Pigmentiphaga sp. H8: one gene and its partner. The main gene of each other region encodes a partner of the protein of the gene in region 2 in a complex. Links are inferred from orthologs where the notes say so. Each region holds a gene or a part of one and is shown on either strand. Other genes may lie near its edges.

The links.
Region 1: the proteins of obgE (region 2) and ybiB are in contact, whole or in part, in a crystal structure (PDB 8BFT), measured with the Escherichia coli proteins. The link is inferred for Pigmentiphaga sp. H8 from one-to-one orthologs.

Annotation. Positions count from the first base shown.
Region 1 is NZ_CP033966.1:5,543,500-5,553,251, forward strand. The notes cover bases 2,691-5,668. They hold ybiB (DNA-binding protein YbiB), read right to left. Parts: upstream 4,675-5,668; coding sequence 3,706-4,674; downstream 2,691-3,705. Other genes in these bases: EGT29_RS26180 (glutathione S-transferase family protein), read right to left, coding at 2,691-3,267; EGT29_RS26185 (sirohydrochlorin chelatase), read right to left, coding at 3,317-3,709; EGT29_RS26195 (IclR family transcriptional regulator), read right to left, coding at 4,685-5,545; EGT29_RS26200 (acetyl-CoA C-acetyltransferase), read right to left, coding at 5,559-5,668. Also shown: EGT29_RS26165 (NAD(P)-dependent oxidoreductase), read right to left, coding at 1-917; EGT29_RS26170 (cupin domain-containing protein), read right to left, coding at 904-1,446; EGT29_RS26175 (tripartite tricarboxylate transporter substrate binding protein), read right to left, coding at 1,503-2,489; more of EGT29_RS26180, read right to left, coding at 2,644-2,690; more of EGT29_RS26200, read right to left, coding at 5,669-6,740; EGT29_RS26205 (MBL fold metallo-hydrolase), read left to right, coding at 6,913-7,971; EGT29_RS26210 (DUF502 domain-containing protein), read left to right, coding at 8,086-8,697; EGT29_RS26215 (carboxypeptidase regulatory-like domain-containing protein), read right to left, coding at 8,747-9,752.
Region 2 is NZ_CP033966.1:4,865,622-4,875,355, forward strand. What follows is about bases 861-3,820. They hold obgE (GTPase ObgE), read right to left. Parts: upstream 2,965-3,820; coding sequence 1,756-2,964; downstream 861-1,755. Other genes in these bases: proB (glutamate 5-kinase), read right to left, coding at 861-1,747; rpmA (50S ribosomal protein L27), read right to left, coding at 3,314-3,571; rplU (50S ribosomal protein L21), read right to left, coding at 3,641-3,820. Also shown: EGT29_RS22875 (MFS transporter), read right to left, coding at 1-481; more of proB, read right to left, coding at 623-860; more of rplU, read right to left, coding at 3,821-3,952; ispB (octaprenyl diphosphate synthase), read left to right, coding at 4,205-5,170; EGT29_RS22910 (CNP1-like family protein), read right to left, coding at 5,401-6,018; EGT29_RS22915 (RNA pyrophosphohydrolase), read right to left, coding at 6,086-6,655; EGT29_RS22920 (proline--tRNA ligase), read left to right, coding at 6,740-8,473; EGT29_RS22925 (tripartite tricarboxylate transporter substrate binding protein), read right to left, coding at 8,475-9,422; EGT29_RS22930 (ABC-type transport auxiliary lipoprotein family protein), read right to left, coding at 9,598-9,734. UniProt on the Escherichia coli protein: An essential GTPase which binds GTP, GDP and possibly (p)ppGpp with moderate affinity, with high nucleotide exchange rates and a fairly low GTP hydrolysis rate.

The DNA of each region.
Region 1 (9,752 bases), 680 kb from region 2 along the record:
ACGTGCGGCGTCAGGATGACGTTGGGAAGGCCGCGCAACGGACTGTCCTGCGGCAGGGGTTCGACCGCGAAGGTGTCCAGCGCCGCGCCCGCGATCTCTCCAGCCCGCAGTGCCCGCGCCAGCGCCTCCTCGTCCAGCGCATCGCCGCGCGCCACGTTCACCAGGTAGGCCGTCGGCTTCATCAGCGCGATCTGGCGGGCGCCGATCAATCCCCGGTTGTCGGGACGCACCGCGACGAACACACCGACCAGGTCGGATTCGCGCATCACGGTGTCCAGGTCGGTCAGCCGCACGCCATCGGGAATCTGGCTGCGATCCGCGCGGGGGCTGTAGGCCACTATCCGGGCGCCGAACGCCTGCAGGCGCTCCATCACCGCACGGCCGATACGCCCCAGGCCGACCAGGCCTATGGTCGCGCCGCACATCATGCTCGCATGGGCCTTGCCATCGTAGGGCCGCGGCCGCCAGCCGGACATCCAGGACTCCGACCGGCGCAGGCCGTACAGCAGGTTCAGCATCAGCATGATCGAGGCCTCGGCCATGCTGGTGATGTGTTCGGGCGCGCCGCCATGGCCGACGATGATGCCCAGGTCGGCGGCGGCCTGCAGGTCCACGGTTTCCAGGCCTATGGTGGCGTTGACCACCGCCCTCAGGCGAACGGCCTGCGCCAGGGTCTGGCGGTTGCACTGCCAGCGGGAGCTGAATACCGCGATGTCGGCATGCTCCAGGCCCACGCCGGCCGGCGTGGGCACGACCACGCCGGGAGTATTGGCCGGCCCGCGGGCCACCTCGATCCCGCGTCCGCGCAACTGGGCCGCAAGCCTGTCCAGCAGTTCCTCCATCGTATGATCGCGCACGATGAAGACCGTGGGCCGGCGGGAAGCCGGCAGCGCCCGCGCCGCTTCAATGGCCATCATGCCCGGGCCCGAAGTACATGCCCGACAGCACCGGTTCGACGTGGCCGTTCTGCGCGGAGTTGCCGTCCATCTGTCTGCCATCCGCGCCTATGCGCGCAAACATGTCGCCGCCCTGCTGCGCCGAGCAGCCTATGCGCAGCATGACCAGCGGTTCGCCTTCCGAGGCGCGGAAGCGGTAGAAGGTGCCGCGCGGCAACATCACGCCGTGCAGCGGCCCGAAGGTCCGCACCTCGCCGCCGGGCCCGTAGAAATTGACCTCGCCCTTCAATACGATGAATACGTGGTCCTCGGTCGTATGCGCGTGCAGGGTGTTCTCGCCGCATGCCTCGTAGCACTTCAGGATCACCGTAAGATTGGGCGTGGCGGCCAGCGCGGTGTCCGTCCGGCCCGTGGCCGGCAGCGGTCCCGAGACCTCGAAGAACGAGGGTTTCCCTTCCTGGTAAAGCGCGTGGAACGCATCCACGTAGTCCTGGATCGAATTGAGCAGATGCTTGGGGCCCGTGTCACCGGGCTGGACGGCTGCCGTCATGGCGAATCTCCGGTTTTGCGGCGGCGCCCATGCGCCGCATGAAAGAAGCGATGCGGTCAATCGGCGCTGATGCGCGCTTCGGCGATGACCCGGGACCAAAGCCGGCGCTCGGTCGCGATGCGCCGGTCGAGCGCCTCGGGCGTGCCGGGCGCGGCGTCGATCCCCTGTTCGGCCAGCTTGGTTACCAGATCGGGATCGGCCATCACGGTCCGCAGATCGCGGTTGATCCGGGCCACCACGGCATCGGGCGTGCCGGCCGGAGCAAGCAGTCCGATCCAGGGCTCGCTGACATAGCCCTTCACACCCGCCTCGTCCATGGTCGGCACACCGGGAAGCAGCGCGGTGCGCGCGGAACCCGTGACCGCCAGGGGCTTGAGCTTGCCGGCCTTGACCTGGGGCAGGACAGCCGTGGCCGCGCCGAAATAGAGATCGACCTGGCCGGACAACAAGCCGACCACGGCCGGCGCGCCGCCCTTGTAGGGAATGTGGGTCAAGGGGACGCCCGCCATCGAGCGGAACAGTTCGCCGGCCAGGTGCTGGACGCTGCCCACGCCGGACGAGGCATAAGAGAGCCCGCCCGGCCGGGACTTCGCCAACGCCACGAGTTCGGAAACCGATCCGGCGTCGATGCCGGGGCCGGCCACCAGGGCGAAGGGCGTGGTCCCGATCAACGCCACCGACCGGAACGCTTTCTCGGCGTCGAACGGCATCGACTTGTACATCGCCGGGTTCATGGTCTGCAGATTGTTCGGCGCGACCAGCAAGGTATAGCCGTCAGGCGCGGCCTTGGCCACGGCATCGGCGCCTATCATCGCCGCGGCGCCGGGCTTGTTCTCGACCACGATGGGTACGCCCCAGACGGGACCGAGCCGCTCGGCCAGCAGGCGGGCGGCAACGTCGCCGCTGCCCGCCGGGGGAAACGGCACCACCAGCTTCACCATGCGGGCAGGGTAGGTCTGCGCCGCGGCGGCAAATCCGGTACAGGCCATCGAAGCAATGGCCCACGTGAATACGGGCAGCAGACGGAATCGCAACGCAGGCATCGTTCACCTCTCGGCAAGGCCCCGGGGAACACGGAGCTTCATGCCCCCGAGGGAGAGGAAATTCTGGATGCGGGGCGACGGTGTGTCTAATACAAATTCGCGGCGCAAATCCAATGCCGCAGGTATTACTGCGGCACCTGCCCGCGGCGTGCCGTTACTTCAATTCCTGCCCGAGCACGCCCTGCGCCGACGGCCGGCTGCTGACGCGCTTGTGCCATTGCGCCAGCAGCGGCGTGGCCGGGCGCTCGATGGGCAGCAGGAACCAGCGGTCGATGGCGCAGCCGACGGCGATGTCGCCGATGGTGAAGCGGTCGCCCGCCAGGTACTGGCGGCCGTCGGACAGGAATTTCTCCAGCAGCAGGATCAGCTTGTTGCCGCGCGCCACGGACTCGGCGATGGCCTGAGGATTGCGCTTGTCTTCCGGCGTGCGGATCAGGCCGATGAAGGCCGGTCCCATGGCGGGTCCGAACTCGGTGGCCTGCCAGTCCAGCCAGCGGTCGCTCAGACCGCGCTCGCGCGGATCGGTGGGCCACAGCGTGCCGGCGCCGTACTGGGCGGCCAGGTAGCGCACGATGGAATTCGATTCCCACAGGATGTAGCCGTTGTCGTCCAGCGTGGGGATCTTGCTGTTGGGGTTCAGGGCCACGTACTCGGGCTTGTCCAGCCCGCCGTAGGGACCGCCCACGTCGATGCGGTCGAACTGCAGGCCCAGTTCGCGCGCGGCCCACACCGCCTTGGAAACGTTGATGGAAGTCAGGCGGCCCCAGATGGTCATCATGGTGGAAATCTCCGTGTACGGGTGCAAGGATTCGAACGAGGAAAGAACGCTAGGCCGGCGAACCCGGATCCGTGGCCGGGCGCAGAGCCGCCTCGGCCACGGCATCCAGCACGCCGGGTAGTTCGGACAATACCGGCAGCGACGCGAACCGCAGCGCGGGATGCGCCGCACGCGCCTCGTCCAGCAGGCGCGCCAGGTCACGCGTCACGTGCGCGCCCGCCGCCCAGAATACCGGCAGGACGGCGATCTCGGCCACTCCCCGGCCGGCCAGGACAGCGATGGCCTCGGGCAGGGTGGGCGGCATCAATTCCAGGAAGGCGATCTCGACCGGCGTGCCGGGATCGCGCGCGCGCAGCGCCTGGGCCAGCCCGTCCATGGGCCGGGCCCATTGCGGATCGCGCGAGCCGTGCGCGAACAGGACGATGCCCCGGCGCGGCGTCATGCGGCCCGCCCCATGCGCGCCGCGGCATCGACGATGGCGTCGCGCTGGGCCGCGATGGCGGCCGGCAGCGGCGCCTGTCCCTGCTGGATCGCCCGCACCCAGGCCGCCGTGGGGGCCGCCTCGCGCGCGGGCAGGGCCGGCAGCTCGGCCTCGGCGCGCTCGGCGCCTTCCACGACAGTGGTCTCGGCGCCATCCAGCCAGCTTGCGATGCGCTGCGCGCGGCGGGTATTGGCGACCGCCTCGCCCTCGGTGGCGCGCATCAGCAACGCCGCCTCGCGCCGCAGCGCGAACAGCTCGGCCAGCATGGCGCCGAATTCGGGATGGGTATAGGCGGACAGCAGCAGGCTGGGGCCTTGCACCGGGCGCAGCAGCTTGGCCAGCGTGTGCGCGACGTTGCGCACGCCCAGGATGCGGCGCAGGCCCACGACCCGGGCCAGCCCCGGACTGGCGACGGCCAGCGGCAGATAGGCCAGCCCGCGGTCGCTCAGCGCCCGCGAGGCGGCCGCGGCATCGGGCGAGGCCCCGATGCCGAGTTGCTCCAGGATGTCGATGGTGGGCACCCGCGCGGCATTCGAACCCGCGCCCGGCCGGGCCGGATCGGAGGCCTGCCCGTGCAGCAACACCGGCAGGCCGGCCTGCGCCACGCTCCAGGCCAGCAGCGGCACGAGATTGGGCGCATGGCGCGAGCCGTTGTAGGTGGGCAGGACCACCACGGGCCGGCCGGCCGGCGCCTGGACGCGCGCCATCCGCGCCTCGGCCGCGTCCAGGAAACCGGCCACCTCGGACACGGACTCGCCCTTCATGCGCAGGGCCAGCAGCACCGCGCCCAGCTCCAGTTCGGAGACCCGGCCATCCAGGATGGCGCCCATCAATGCGCCGGCCTGCTCGCGCGCCAGTGCGCGCGAACCGTCCTTGCCGCGGCCGATCTCGCGGATCAGCGGCGCGCATGCATAGGGTTCGGTCATGGGTGCTCCATTACACGCGCTTCATCAGGTCGTTGATGCGTTCGGCGGCTCGGCACAGCAGCGGCAACAGTTCGTCCTGCATCTGCCGCGCGGTCACGAGGTGCGCCTGGCCGCTCAGGTTCAGGGCGGCCACGGTGCGGCCGCTGCGATCGCGGATGGGCGCGGCGATGGCGACCAGTCCGGTCTCGAGCTCGCGATCCACCAGCGACCAGCCCTGCTCGCGCACCTTCAGGATGGCGGCCTTGAGCTGCGCCGGGTCGGTCACCGTCAACGGCGTATGGGCCCGCAGGTCGGACCTGGCCAGCGCCGCGTCGATCTCGGCGTCGGCCAGGCCGGCCAGCAGCACGCGCCCCATGGCCGAGCAGTAGGCGGGCAGGCGGCTGCCTATCCCGAGGTTGATGGACATGATGCGCCCGGTCGGGATGCGCAGCACGTAGACGATGTCGGTCCCGTCCAGCACGGTGGCCGAGCAGGACTGGTGCGCCTCGTTGGTCAGTTGCTCCATGATGGGCTCGGCCAGGTCCCAGAACGGCATGGAGGTCAGGTAGGCGAAGCCCAGTTCCAGGATGCGGGGCGTGAGCCGGAACTGCCGGCCTTCCGTGGCCACGTAGCCCAGTTGCACCAGCGTCAGCAGGATGCGGCGCGCGCCCGCCCGCGTCAGCCCGGCGGCCTCGGCCACCTCGGTCAGGGTCATGGCGGGCCGTTCGGCGTTGAAGGCCCGGATGACGGCCAATCCGCGCGCGAAGGACTGCACGTAGGCATCGCTGGGCTTGACCGCGTCGCCCTCGGCGCCCGCGGACGCGCGGGCGGCCCCAGGGCTGCCCGCGCCGATGCCGGCCGGCTTGCCGCCGGCCGATGGGTGTTGCGTCATGCAGCCCTGGCGATCAGATCAGTTCGAAAGCCATGGCCGTGGCTTCGCCGCCGCCTATGCACAGCGAGGCCACGCCGCGCTTGGCATTGCGCTGGCGCATCGCCCCCAGCAGGGTGGCGATCAGCCGCGCGCCGCTGGCGCCGATGGGGTGGCCCAGAGCGGTGGCGCCGCCGTGCACGTTGACCTTCTCGTGCGGCAGCTTGTGCTCGGCCATCGCGGCCATGGTCACCACGGCGAAGGCTTCGTTGATCTCGTACAGGTCGACGTCGCCCGGCTTCCAGCCGGTCTTGGCGAACAGCGTGGCCAGCGCGCCCACGGGTGCGGTGGTGAACCATTGCGGCTCCTGCGAATGCTGCGCATGGGCAACCACGCGGGCCAGCGGCGCGACGCCCAGCTTTTCGGCGGTGGAGGCACGCATCAGCACCAGGGCGGCGGCGCCGTCCGAGATCGACGAGGAGTTGGCGGCGGTGACGGTGCCATCCTTCTTGAACGCCGGCTTGAGGGTGGGGACCTTCTCGGGCATGGCCTTGTACGGGGCCTCGTCGCGCGCGATGATCTTCTCGCCCTTGCGGTCGGCCACGGTGACCGGCGCGATTTCCCATTCGAAGCTGCCGTCCTCGCTGGCGGCCTTGGCGCGGCGCAGCGACTCGAGCGAATAGGCGTCCTGCTGCTCGCGGGTGAAGCTGTACTTGGCGGCGCAGTCCTCGGCGAACACGCCCATGGCGCGGCCCTTGTCATAGGCGTCTTCCAGGCCGTCCATCGCCATGTGGTCGTACATGGTGGCGTGGCCGTAGCGGTAGCCCTGGCGCGCCTTGGGCAGCAGATAGGGGGCGTTGCTCATGCTTTCCATGCCGCCCGCCAGCGCGACCTGGGCGCTGCCGGCCAGCAGCAGGTCGTGCGCCAGCATCGTGGCCTTCATGCCCGACCCGCAGATCTTGTTGATGGTGGAACAACTGGTGCCGAGCGGCAGGCCCGCGCCCAGCGCGGCCTGGCGGGCCGGAGCCTGGCCCTGGCCGGCTTGCAGCACGTTGCCCATCAGCACTTCCTGGATCTGTTCGGGCTTCAGACCCGAACGCTCGATGGCCGCCTTGATCGCGACTGCGCCCAACTGGTTGGCGGAAAGCCCTGAAAGCTCGCCCAACATGGCGCCCATGGGGGTACGGGCGGCCGATACGATAACAACGGGATCCGACATCTTCGACTCCTGACTCTGAAAAGCGGCGGGCGCCACGGGCAAGGGCGGCGGCTGCGCTCCGGGAAGGCATCCGCCGGCACCTAGGTACACTAGCTGTAATTTACCAACAAGTGGCCTGCCCATTTTAGACCTGCCCCGGCAGCGCCGCACGAACCGGCCAGGCCCACCCGCCATGAATCCTCTCGAACACGAACTGAAGTATCCGCTGGGCGATACCCTGCCCGAGGCCGGCGCCGCCATCGAGGTCGCGCCCGGCATCCGCTGGATCCGCATGCCCCTGCCCTTCGCGCTGGATCACATCAACCTGTGGCTGCTGCGCGACCGCTTCGAGGGGCGCGACGGCTGGACCATCGTCGACTGCGGCGTCGCCCGCGACGAGGTCAAGGCGCTGTGGGAACAGGTCTTCGCCTCCCAGCTCGACGGGCTGCCGGTAGTGCGGGTCATCGTCACCCACATGCACCCCGACCACATCGGCCTGGCCCACTGGCTGACCGAGAAATGGGGCGTTCCCCTGCAGATGAGCGCCACCGACTTCCTGACCGCCCACCTGTTCATCGAAGGCAAGGCCATCTCGGGGGGCGAACGCATGGCCGCCCACTTCGCCCGCAACGGCATGACCGACCCGGCCTCGCTGGACGGCGTGCGCGCCCGTACCCGCTACTACCCGCAGCTGGTGCCCCAGGTCCCCGCCCAGTTCAACCGCATCATGGACCGCGACGTATTGCGCATCGGCGGCCACGAGTGGCATGCCATCGCCGGCTACGGGCACGCGCCCGAGCACATCTCGCTGTATTGCAAGGAACTGAACATCGTCATTTCCGGCGACATGGTGCTGCCGCGCATCTCGACCAACGTCAGCGTCACGGACATCGACCCCGAAAGCAATCCGCTCCAGCTCTACCTGGATTCGCTCAGCGGCTATGCCCACGTGCCGGCCGACGCGCTGGTGCTGCCCTCGCACGGACGGCCCTTCGTCGGCATCCATACGCGCATCGCGCAGCAGCACGCCCACCACGCCGACCACCTGGCACGGGTCAAGCAAGCCTGTACCGGCCAGGCCGCGTCGGCCTACGACGTCGTGCCCGTGCTGTTCAAGCGCAAGCTGGACCTGCACCAGATGACCTTCGCGCTGGGCGAGGCCATCGCCCACCTGCACATGCTGTATTACCAGGGCGTGATCGCCCGCGAGAGCGGCGACGACGGCATAGTCCGCTACCGCGTTCCCGCTTAGGGCCTGTTTCCCCTGGTCTCCGCGCGGCCCCTGGCCGCGCGCATTCTGCTGCTATGCTTGGCGCCCCGGCCACCGCCGCGCGGGGCGGCTTCCCTGGTGCCGCAGGAGTCCGAGATGAAAAACGTCTACAAGTATTTTTTCCGTGGCCTGATCACCATCCTGCCGCTGGCGTTGACGCTGTACCTGCTGTACGTGTGCGTAGCCTGGATGGAGGCGCTCGCGCTGGCGGTGCTCCGCCCCTTCGTCGGCGGCTTCTACTTTCCCGGCATGGGCCTGATCCTGGGCGTGCTCGGCATCGTCGCCGTCGGCATGCTGGTGTCCAAGCACCGGGTGCGCCGCCTGCTGTCCTACGTCGAATGGCCGTTCACCAGCATCCCGGTGGTCAAGAGCATCTATTCCTCGCTCAAGAGCTTCGCCGACTATTTCACGCCCAGCACCAGCCAGGGCGGGCAGCAGGTCGTCATCCTGCGCATGCCTGGCCAGGAATTCGAACTGGTGGGGCTGGTCACCCGGCGCAGCACGGCCGGCCTGCCCGAGGGCTTCCTGCCCGGCGAGCGGGTGGCCGTCTACCTGCCGATGGGCTACATGATCGGCGGCTATACCGTGTTCGTGCCGCTTTCGTGGGTCACGCCCATCGACATGACGGTGGAAGAGGCGATGCGCTCGTCGCTGATCGCCTGGATGGCGCGCACGCCGCAGGCGGCGCCCGCCCCCAGGCAGGAATGACGGGATCAGGCGGCGGACCTCACGGGAAAACCGCCGCCCATCCCATTCCTCAAGGTGCCGCGCAGTAGCGGCGAGTCACGACCGCGGGCTCCGGCTCGGCGCTGGACCACGCGCCGACACGGTTGACGGTTACCCGGCAGCTTGCATCCACGTTCAGCTTGAACACAGTCCACCACCGGGTCGAACCGGAGACTTCTCCCGAAGTCGGACCGAACACCGACAGCGAACCCTTGTTGTTGAGCTCGACACGAACCGGGGAGCCGGTCATGCCGGGATCATAGGTGCCCGAGTAGTTGTAGAGCGCGTAGGTGTAAGTGCCCACCATCAGCTTGCGGATGGTCACCACCTCGGGGCCGAAGCCAGTGGTGTCATCGACGTCCAGATTGACGAAGGGGTCGGTGCCCAGGCTGCCCTTGTTGGAGAAGTAGATCTCGGTGCCATCCGGCGTGAACAGGTGCGAATCCACGTCCAGGGGCCGGGCGCCCCAGGTCAGCTTGATGCTGATGGCGTCGGTCAGCGTCGTCAACGACAGGCATTCTGTCAGCGTGGTGTCCGCGGCGAACGGCCCCACCGACACGGTATTGGACAGTTTGACGCCCTGTTGCGCGAACAGCGTGGCCTTGCCGCCCTTCTTCATCGCGATGCGGAACTTGCCCTGGGCATCGGTACGCACGGACGACGAGCTGGAGTAATCGATGCCGTCCGAGGTCACCAGAATGTTCGCCAGCGACGATGCGCCCGCGTCGTCGGCCACGCAGCCGTTCACGTAGACCGTGTTCATCAGCTGGTCGGCATTCCAGTACGTGAAGTGGCTGACGGTGCCCTCGTAGTACTGGTCGGCGCCCGAACCTGCCAGCGTGGCCGAGCCTTCCTGCTTCCAGAAGCCGGTCGCCTCGTCGAAGTAGAACAGCGGAATCGTGGCGGGGTTGCTGGCGCTGCGGGTAGCGACCGGAATGCGGATGGTCGCGGTCTTGCCGGGCGCCAGGTTCAGGCGTTCACCCGCGGCGTTCTGCAGGGTCACGTTGATCGCGCCCCAGCTTTCCATGACGCCGGTG
Region 2 (9,734 bases):
GCAGCACGCCTATGCTGCCGCCTCCCGCGCACACGAAGCCGTAGACGCCCATGGCCTTGGCGCGATCTTCCTGCTCGGGAAACAGCATCATGATCAGCGACAGCGACACCGCCGAAACCACCGCGCCGCCCAGGCCCTGCACCGCGCGCGCCGCCACCAGCATGGCCTGGGACTGGGCCAGCCCGCAGGCCAGCGAGGCCACGGTGAACAGCGCGATGCCGGCCACGAACAGCCGCCGGTGCCCGTACAGATCGCCCAGCCGCCCGCCCAGCAGCAGGAAGCCGCCGAAGGTCAGCATGTAGGCGTTGACCACCCAGACCAGCGCGGTCTCGGAAAATTTCAGGTCGTCGCGGATCGAGGGCAGCGCCACGTTGACGATGGTCGTGTCGAGCACGATCATCAGCACGCCCAGGCACAGCACCATCAAGGCCAGCCAGCGTTTGCGGCGGTCGAGGTCGGCATTCACGGATGAGCTCCTCATGCCGGCGCGCGGCATGGCAGGATGGAAGGAACGGAAACAGTAAATGTGTACAGCGTACACAAAATAACAGGAAGACAGGCCCGGCGTCCATCGCCGCATCCTCCCGACCTGTTTCTTATTGTCGAACCGCCGGCATCGCGCTTAGCGGATGACCATGTTGTCCCGATGCATGAGCTCGGGCTCTTCCATGCTGCCCAGCAGCGCCTCGATCCGGCTCGAGGGCTGGCGCATGATGCGGCGGGTGGCGCTGGAGGAATAATTGATCAGACCACGCGCCAGCTCCCTGCCGGAAGCGTCCACGCAGGCCACGACGTCGCCGCGCTCGAACTCGCCCTCGACCGCCGTCACGCCTATGGACAGCAGGCTCTTGTGGTCGCGTGTCAGCGCCAGGGCGGCGCCCTCGTCGACGGTGACGCGGCCGCGCAGTTGCAGATGATCGGCGATCCACTGCTTGCGCGCCGACAACAGCGGCAGCGAGGCGCGCAGCTCGGTCCCTATGCAGGTTCCCCCGGCCAGCCGCACCAGCACGTCGGGCTCACGGCCCGACGCGATCACGGTATGCGCGCCGCTGCCCGCCGCCCGCTTGGCGGCCAGGATCTTGGTCAGCATCCCGCCCTTGCCCAGGCTGCTGCCCGCGCCGCCGGCCATGGACTCCAGCTCCGATTCGCCCGCGCGCGCGTGCGACACGAACTTCGCGTCGGGATTCCGGCGCGGATCGGCCGAATACAGGCCGGCCTGGTCGGTCAGGATGACCAGCGCATCGGCCTCGATGAGGTTGGTCACCAGCGCGCCCAGGGTATCGTTGTCGCCGAACTTGATCTCGTCGGTGACCACCGTGTCGTTTTCGTTGATGATGGGCACGACACCCAGTCGCAGCAGCGTGAACAGCGTCGACCGCGCGTTCAGGTAGCGCGTGCGGTCCGACAGGTCTTCATGGGTAAGCAGGATCTGCGCGGTATGCAGCGCATGTTCGGCGAACACGCTTTCGTAGGCCTGCGCCAGGCCCATCTGGCCGACCGCGGCGGCCGCCTGCAATTCGGGCACCAGCGTGGGCCGCTTGTCCCAGCCCAGGCGCAGCATGCCTTCCGCGATGGCGCCGCTGGACACGAGGACGACCTCCTTGCCCAGCGCGCGCAGGTGCGCGATCTGCCCGGCCCAGCGCAGCAGCGCGCTCCGGTCCAGGCCCCGTCCCTCGTCGGTGACCAGCGAGGAGCCTACTTTGATCACGAGCCGCCGGGCGGCGGCGATCACGGAAGTGCTATTCATCGTGGAACTCAATCGCCGTCGCCACCACCATCGCCGCCCTCGCCGCCGGCATCGCCACCATCGGTATCAGGGGCATCCTCGGGGGTCTGGGCGCCCGCGTCACCGCCATCGGCCGGCACGCGGCGCGGACGGCGCCGGACCGGCGCCGGCTTGGGCGCCGGTGCCTGGGCCTCGACGAAGCGCAGGTCCTCGTCGAAGGCCTGCTCGGCCTCGCGCTGCTCGTCCAGCCAGTTCTGGACGGCCCAGGCCAGTTCCTGGGTGCCATCGCCGGCCAGCGCGGAAATGCAGAACACCGGGCCGTCCCAGTCGAACTCCAGGCAGAACGCCTCTTTCAGTCCCTGCGGGTCGTCCACCATGTCGACCTTGTTGAGCACCAGCCAGCGCGGTTTCTCGTACAGGGCGGGGTCATAGCGGCGCAACTCCTCGACGATGGCGCGCGCCTCGTGCACGGGGTCCACCGTGGGATCCATGGGCGCCACGTCCACCAGATGCAGCAGCAGGCGCGTGCGCGACAGGTGGCGCAGGAACTGGTGCCCCAGCCCGGCGCCCTCGGACGCGCCCTCGATCAGCCCGGGAATGTCGGCGATCACGAAGCTGCGCTCGGCGTCGGTGCGCACCACGCCCAGGTTCGGATGCAGGGTGGTGAACGGGTAGTCGGCCACCTTGGGCCGGGCATTCGACAGCTTGCGAATCAGCGTGGACTTGCCGGCGTTGGGCATGCCCAGCAGGCCGACGTCGGCCAGCACCTTCAGCTCCAGCCGCAGCTTGCGCTGTTCGCCCGGACGCCCGTGGGTGAACTGCCGCGGCGCGCGGTTGGTGCTGGACTTGAAATGCAGGTTACCCAGCCCGCCATTGCCGCCGGCGGCCAGCACGACCTTCTGGCCATGGGTGGCCAGGTCGAACAGCAGCTCGTTGGTCTCGGCGTCGTACACCATGGTGCCTACCGGCATGCGCAGCGTGATGTCGCTGCCGCCGGCGCCGTAGCGGTCGGAACCGCTACCCTGCTCGCCGTTCTGGGCGCGATGCAGGCGGGCGTAGCGGTAGTCGATCAGCGTATTGATGTTGCGGTCGGCCACGGCATACACACTGCCGCCCCGCCCGCCATCCCCGCCATCGGGTCCGCCGAAGGGAATGAATTTCTCGCGGCGAAAGCTCGCCACGCCATTGCCGCCCTTGCCGGCAATCACTTCGATGGTGGCTTCGTCAACGAATTTCATAAAGGGAAGCCCACCCCCTTGCGGCCTACGGCTGTTCCCCCGTCAAAAGAGGGTAGCGCTGGCGAACCGGCGGGACCGGATCCACGGCACCCAGGAAATGGGACGCCGGCACGTTCGGGCGGGACTTGAGAGTCCTTGCAAGCAGAACTTGCGATGATAATAAAAAACGCCTCCACGCGTAACATCGCGCGGCGGCGCTATTTTGGCGAAGCGCGAAAGCCCTCGCCACTGCCTATTCGAACTCCCCCACGCAGCCGCCCCCCAGATCCAGGGCACAGCGGATCTGGCTCCGCCAGTCCGCCAGTGCCGCCCCCTGGGGGGCGCGCGTCAGCGCGTAGGGGGGGGTCTATTACACAGGGTCGATCGAGACGGTATGCTTGCGCAGGGCGCCCTTGACCGCGAATTGCACGCGGCCGTCGACCAGCGCGAACAGGGTGTGGTCCTTGCCCACGCCGACGTTGACGCCGGGGTGGAAACGGGTGCCGCGCTGGCGCACGATGATCGAGCCAGCCGGGATCAATTCACCGCCGTAGGCCTTGACGCCCAGGCGTTTCGCTTCTGAGTCGCGGCCGTTCCGTGTGGAACCGCCGCCCTTTTTCTGTGCCATGTTTGCACTCCTGCTTGTTCGTTACCGATTCTTGCCTACATTCCGGTGCCCGGCCGCGCCGGGCCCCCATCAGGCGGAAATGGTGCCGATCTGGATTTCGGTGTAGTTTTGACGGTGGCCTTGGCGCTTCTGGTAATGCTTGCGCCGACGCATCTTGAAGATGCGGACCTTGTCATGGCGACCGTGTGCAAGAACCTTGGCCGTGACCACGGCACCGGACAGAAGAGGCGCGCCGATCTTGAGTTGATCGCCTTCGCCCACTGCCAGGACCTGGTCCAGCGTGATCTCTTGCCCAATGTCTGCCGGTATCTGTTCTATTTTCAGCTTTTCGCCAGCGGCAACGCGATACTGCTTTCCGCCGGTTTTTATGACCGCGTACATGGGATGACCTCTTGGGTTGTTCAAAGCTCGAGCCCCAATAGGGGTCGAACCATAGACTATAACCGGAGTTGTGCCGGAGCGTCAATCCCGGCCTCGTCCCGCGCACAGCCCCGGTATAATTTCGTTGCCACGGCGCTTTCGGGCGCCGCCGCCCGCTCGCGGGCCTCCCAGTCACGCCATGCCGCCGGTTGTTGCATCTCGGCTTTTGTTGCACACCTGGCCGGCAACGGCCAGTCTACCCACGGATTCCCCTTGAGCCTGCCGACCCTGTTCGCCCCCATCGCCGACGACATGCAGCGCGTCGACGCCGTTATCCGGGCACGACTCGACTCCGACGTCCCGCTCATCCGCACCATTGCCGACTACATCATCGGCGCGGGCGGCAAGAGGATGCGTCCCGCCCTGCTGCTGATGGTCGCCCGGGCGCTGGGATACGAGGGGCAACAGCATCATTTGCTGGCCGCGGTGGTGGAATTCATCCATACGGCCACGCTGCTGCACGACGACGTGGTCGACGAATCGGCGCTGCGGCGGGGCAGGGCCACGGCCAACGCGGTATTCGGCAACGCCGCCAGCGTGCTGGTGGGCGACTTCCTGCATTCCCGCTCGTTCCAGATGATGGTCGAGACCGGCTCGGTGCGCGTCATGCAGATCCTGGCCGACGCCACCAACGTCATCGCCGAGGGCGAGGTCCTGCAACTGCTGAACGTGCACGATCCGCTGGTGACCGAGGAACGCTACCTGCAGGTGGTGCGCTACAAGACCGCCCGCCTGTTCGAGGCCTCGGCCCAGTTGGCCGCGGTCCTGGCGGGCGCCACGCCCGAACAGGAAGCCGCGGCGGCGGAATACGGCCGCCGCGCCGGCACGGCGTTCCAGCTGATCGACGACGTGCTCGACTATAGCGGCGAGGCCGAGGCACTGGGCAAGAACCTGGGCGACGACCTGCGCGAAGGCAAACCCACACTGCCGCTGATCCGCCTGCTGGACGTGGGCACGCCGGCGCAGCAGATGCTGGTGCGCACCGCCATCGAGAACGGCGAAGGCGATTTCGTCGCGGTCGCCACCGCCATCCGGGAATCGGACGCCCTGGACTACACCCGCGCCCGGGCCCGGATCGAGGCGGATGCGGCGGTCGCGGCGATATCCACCTACCCCGTTTCCGCTTTCCGAGATTCTCTGCTAGAATTCTGCGCTTTCGCGATCAACCGAGATCGCTGAAAAGAAAGACGGCCTGCCGGGCAAGTTGTACAAGCCCGTATCCGGCAGGCCGGACCGACAAGTCGGGGCGTAGCTCAGCCTGGTAGAGTACTGCGTTCGGGACGCAGGAGTCGGAGGTTCGAATCCTCTCGCCCCGACCATTGATCTGGTCGACAAGCCTGTAGCCAGGCACGCAAAACGCACAGCCGAGGCTGTGCGTTTTTGTTTTTGCCCGTGCCGCGAATCCGCTGCTACTGCATGCTGCGGCCCGCCATGGCGTCGGCATAGCGCTCCCAGTGGCGCACGCGATAGGCCAGGTCCGACGCCTTGGCGCCGGCCGGGCCGCCGCCCGAGCACAGTACGCCGTTGCGCAGCACGTGCTGGATCGTATTGGGCAGCAAGGGACGCCATTCGTCGTGGACCGGGCGCTGCCAGCCGGCGCCGGGCCGGTACAGGGCCACGGTGCGCCATTCGCGCGTGCCGCAGCGGACCGATTCGTACGAAATGTTCTCGGCTCCCAGGTCGCTGACCGCGCGCAGCGTATAGCGCACGATCAGGCCCGGGGCGATCTGGATGGAGCGCGGATCCACGCCGAAACGGAAACGCTCGTTGCGCGACAGGTTTTCCACCGGCAGCACGTCGGCCTCGGTGGGCACCGGCGGCAACTCCGACTTCAGGGCTTCCCATCCGGCATCGGGCAGGGTGCGCTGGGCATCGATATCGTCCAGCAGGTAGTTGCCATCGCCGCGCGGCTGGCTGCCGCAGGCGGCGAGTAACAAGGCCAGGCATCCGGCGCCGGCCCAGGCGGCGGCGCGCAGGGCCCGGCGGGCGGGACGCATCGGGCGCGCCCCGGCGAACTGACTAGGCATAAGTGTTTTCCATATACAGGTTGCACCCGACACGATACCCGAACCCCGCGCAGGGGGTCGCGGGGGTTCAGACCTCGGGCGCTTCCTTGGACAGCGGTGCCGGTTCACCCTGGCCGCGTCGGTGCGAACCGATGTGCTGGCGCAGGTACCGGGTCTCGTGGTTCCGGCGGAAAAGCACGACCGCAAGCTCGTTCAGGGCCAGCGTATACACGTCGCGCTTGAATTCGATGACCGACTCCAGCGGGACCCAGTAGGAACTCCAGCGCCACGCGTCGAATTCAGGATGCGACGAGGCCCGCAGGCAGACGTCGCAATCGCGCCCCTGCATGCGAAGCAGGAACCAGATCTGCTTCTGACCTTTGTAGTGCCCGCGCCATTCGCGTCTGACGAAGTGGTCGGGCACGTTATAGCGCAACCAGTCGCGTGTTCTACCCAATATGCGGACATGCTCGGGCCGCAGGCCCACTTCTTCATGGAGCTCGCGGAACATCGCCTGGACAGGGCTCTCACCGTGCTTGATGCCGCCCTGCGGAAACTGCCAGGAATGTTCGTTGACGCGCTTGCCCCAGAAGACCTCGTTCTTCTGGTTGACGAGGATGATGCCGACGTTGGGACGGTAACCTTCACGATCCAGCATGAGCCACCCCAGCGATTCTCATACAATTGAGTCAATTATAGGCCCAGGGGGGCCAAACTCGTATCCATCCACGTGAGCACCGCAATGCGCGCATCGCAGTTCCATATCGGCACCCTCAAGGAAGCACCGTCCGACGCCGAGATCGTCAGCCACCAGCTCATGACCCGCGCGGGCATGATCCGCAAGCTGGCCGGCGGCATCTACACCTACATGCCCATCGGCCTGCGGGTCATTCGCAAGATCGAGGCCATCATCCGCGAGGAAATGAACCGCGCCGGCGCGCTCGAGCTGCTGATGCCGGTCGTGCAGCCGGCCGAGCTGTGGATGGAATCGGGCCGCTGGGAGCAGTACGGCCCCGAGCTGCTGCGCATGAAGGACCGCCACAACCGCGATTTCGTGCTGCAGCCGACCTCGGAGGAAGTCATCACCGACATCGCCCGCAACGAGATCCACAGCTGGCGCCAGCTACCCAAGAACTTCTACCACATCCAGACCAAGTTCCGCGACGAGCGCCGGCCGCGCTTCGGCGTCATGCGGGGCCGCGAGTTCACGATGAAGGACGCCTATTCCTTCGATCGCGACGAGGCCGCCGCCCAGAAGAGCTACGACGCCATGTACGACGCGTACATGCGCATCTTCGCCCGCATGGGCCTGACCTTCCGCGCCGTGGCGGCCGACACCGGCTCCATCGGCGGGACGCGCAGCCATGAATTCCAGGTCATCGCCGACACCGGCGAAGACCTCATCGTCTACAACCCGGCCACCCAGTACGCCGCCAACATCGAGCTGGCCGAGGCGCCCTGCCTGGTTGCCCAGCGCGCGGCGCCCGGCCGGGCACTGGAGAAGATGCCCACCCCCGGTGCCACCAAGTGCGAGGCCGTGGCCGAACTGCTGGGCCTGCCGCTGGCCAGCCACGTGAAGTCCCTCGCCCTGGCGGTCGAGCCGGAAGAAGCCGGCAAGCCGGCCCAGATCTGGCTGCTGCTGCTGCGTGCCGACCACGAATTGAACGAGATCAAGGCCGGCAAGATTCCCGGCCTGGACCACGGCTACCGGTTCGCCACCGATGCCGAGATCGTCGAGCACTTCGGCTGCGTGCCCGGCTTCATCGGGCCCGTGGGCACCGCCAAGCCGGTCAAGGTGGTGGCCGACCGCACCGTGGCCAACCTGCACGACTTCGTCACGGGCGCCAACCAGGCCGACCACCACTACGTGGGCGTGAACTGGGGACGCGACCTGCCCGAGCCCGACCTGGTGGCCGACCTGCGCAACGTCGTCGACGGCGACCCGTCGGCCGACGGCAGCGGCCCGCTGGCGATCCAGCGCGGGATCGAGGTCGGCCACGTGTTCTTCCTGGGCACCAAGTATTCCGAGGCGCTCAAGGCCACCTACCTGGACGAGACCGGCAAGCCCGCGCTGCTGCAGATGGGCTGCTACGGCATCGGCGTCACGCGCCTGCTGGGCGCCGCGATCGAACAGCACCACGACGGGCGCGGCATCATCTGGCCGCGCGCGCTGGCGCCGTTCGAAGTGGTCGTCTGCCCGGTGGGCTGGGGCAAGAGCGAAGCGGTGCGCGAGGCCGCGACCAAGCTCTACGAAGGCCTGAAGGAAGCAGGCGTCGACGCGATCCTGGACGACCGCGACGAGCGCCCGGGCGTGATGTTCGCCGACTGGGAACTGATCGGCGTGCCGGTCCGCGTCACCATCGGCGACCGCGGCCTGAAGGACGGGCAGGTCGAACTGCAGGGACGCGGCGACGAAGCAGCCGCCAAGATCCCCGTGGGCGAAGCGCTGGCCGCCACCCTGGCCCGGCTGGCCTAGGCTACTCCAGCCGGATGTTGCGCGTCCGGATGAGCTCGGCCCATTTGTCGCGCTCGTGCGTGATGAAGGCCGAGAACTGGGCGCGCGACATGGGCGGGGACACCAGCCCCGATTCCTGCATGTAGCGCCGCACTGTCGGCGCTCGCAGAGCCTGTGCCACGTCGCGATGGATCCTGTCCTGGATCGCCGCCGGCGTCGCGGACGGCACGAAGAACCCGAACCAGCTGCCGGACACCACGCCCGGCACGCCCGCCTGCACCACGGTGGGCAGGTCCGGCGCATCGGCCAGGCGCTCGTCGGCGGCCACGGCCAGCGCGCGCAGCTTGCCCTGCTTCGCCAGGGCAAGCGAGGCGGGGAAATGGAACATGGCGTCGACGTGGCCCGCCAGCAGGTCGGTCAGGGCCGGCCCCGCGCCCTTGTAGGGTACGTGCAGGATGGAGATGCCCGCGCGGGAGGCGAGCAGTTCGGCGGTCAGGTGCGGGCTCGAGCCGTTCCCGGTCGAGGCGAACTTCACTTCGCCGGGCCGCGCCTTCGCGTAGGCGACCAACTCGGCTACCGACTGGACCGGCAGCCCTGGCCGCACGTACAGCACGTTGGGCGCGGTACCGCCCATCGCCACGGCGGACAGCGCGTCCGCCTCGTAGGGCAGCGATTTCATCAGGATCTGGTTGGTGACCAGGCCCGTGCTGGTGAACAGCAGGGTGTGGCCATCGGGCTGGGCGCGCGCCACCTGCGCGGTGCCTATGGTCGTGCCCCCGCCGCCCCGGTTTTCGACGACCACGCTCTGCTTCCAGGCCTGGCCCAGCTCAGCCGCCAACTGCCTGACCAGTCCGTCGGTCAGGCCGCCCGGCGGATAGGGCACGATTACCTGCACCGTGCGCGATGGAAACTCCGCCGCGGATGGCTCGGCGGCCCAGGCGCTTCCTCCCGCCCAAGCGGCCGCCGCCATGCAGAACACACCTCCGACCCTGCGCCTCACCCTTTCCAGAACGATCATCGAACGTCTCCTTGGCCATGTGGTCATCGGCGCCGCTGGCGGGCGCCTGTATATGATTGATGAAATCAACCATATAGTTGATAGTATCCACAAAGGAGGACATCCACAATCCCGGTACGGGCGGCGACTACTCCGGCCTGCTGGGGTGAGCGGCAGCGCCCTGCTCCACCGCCCACTGGACCACCTGCGCGGCCAGCGCGTCGGTGGCCAGGCCGAAGGCCGCCACGACGGCGGGCACCTCGGTGCCGCCGGCCGGCTGCGCGA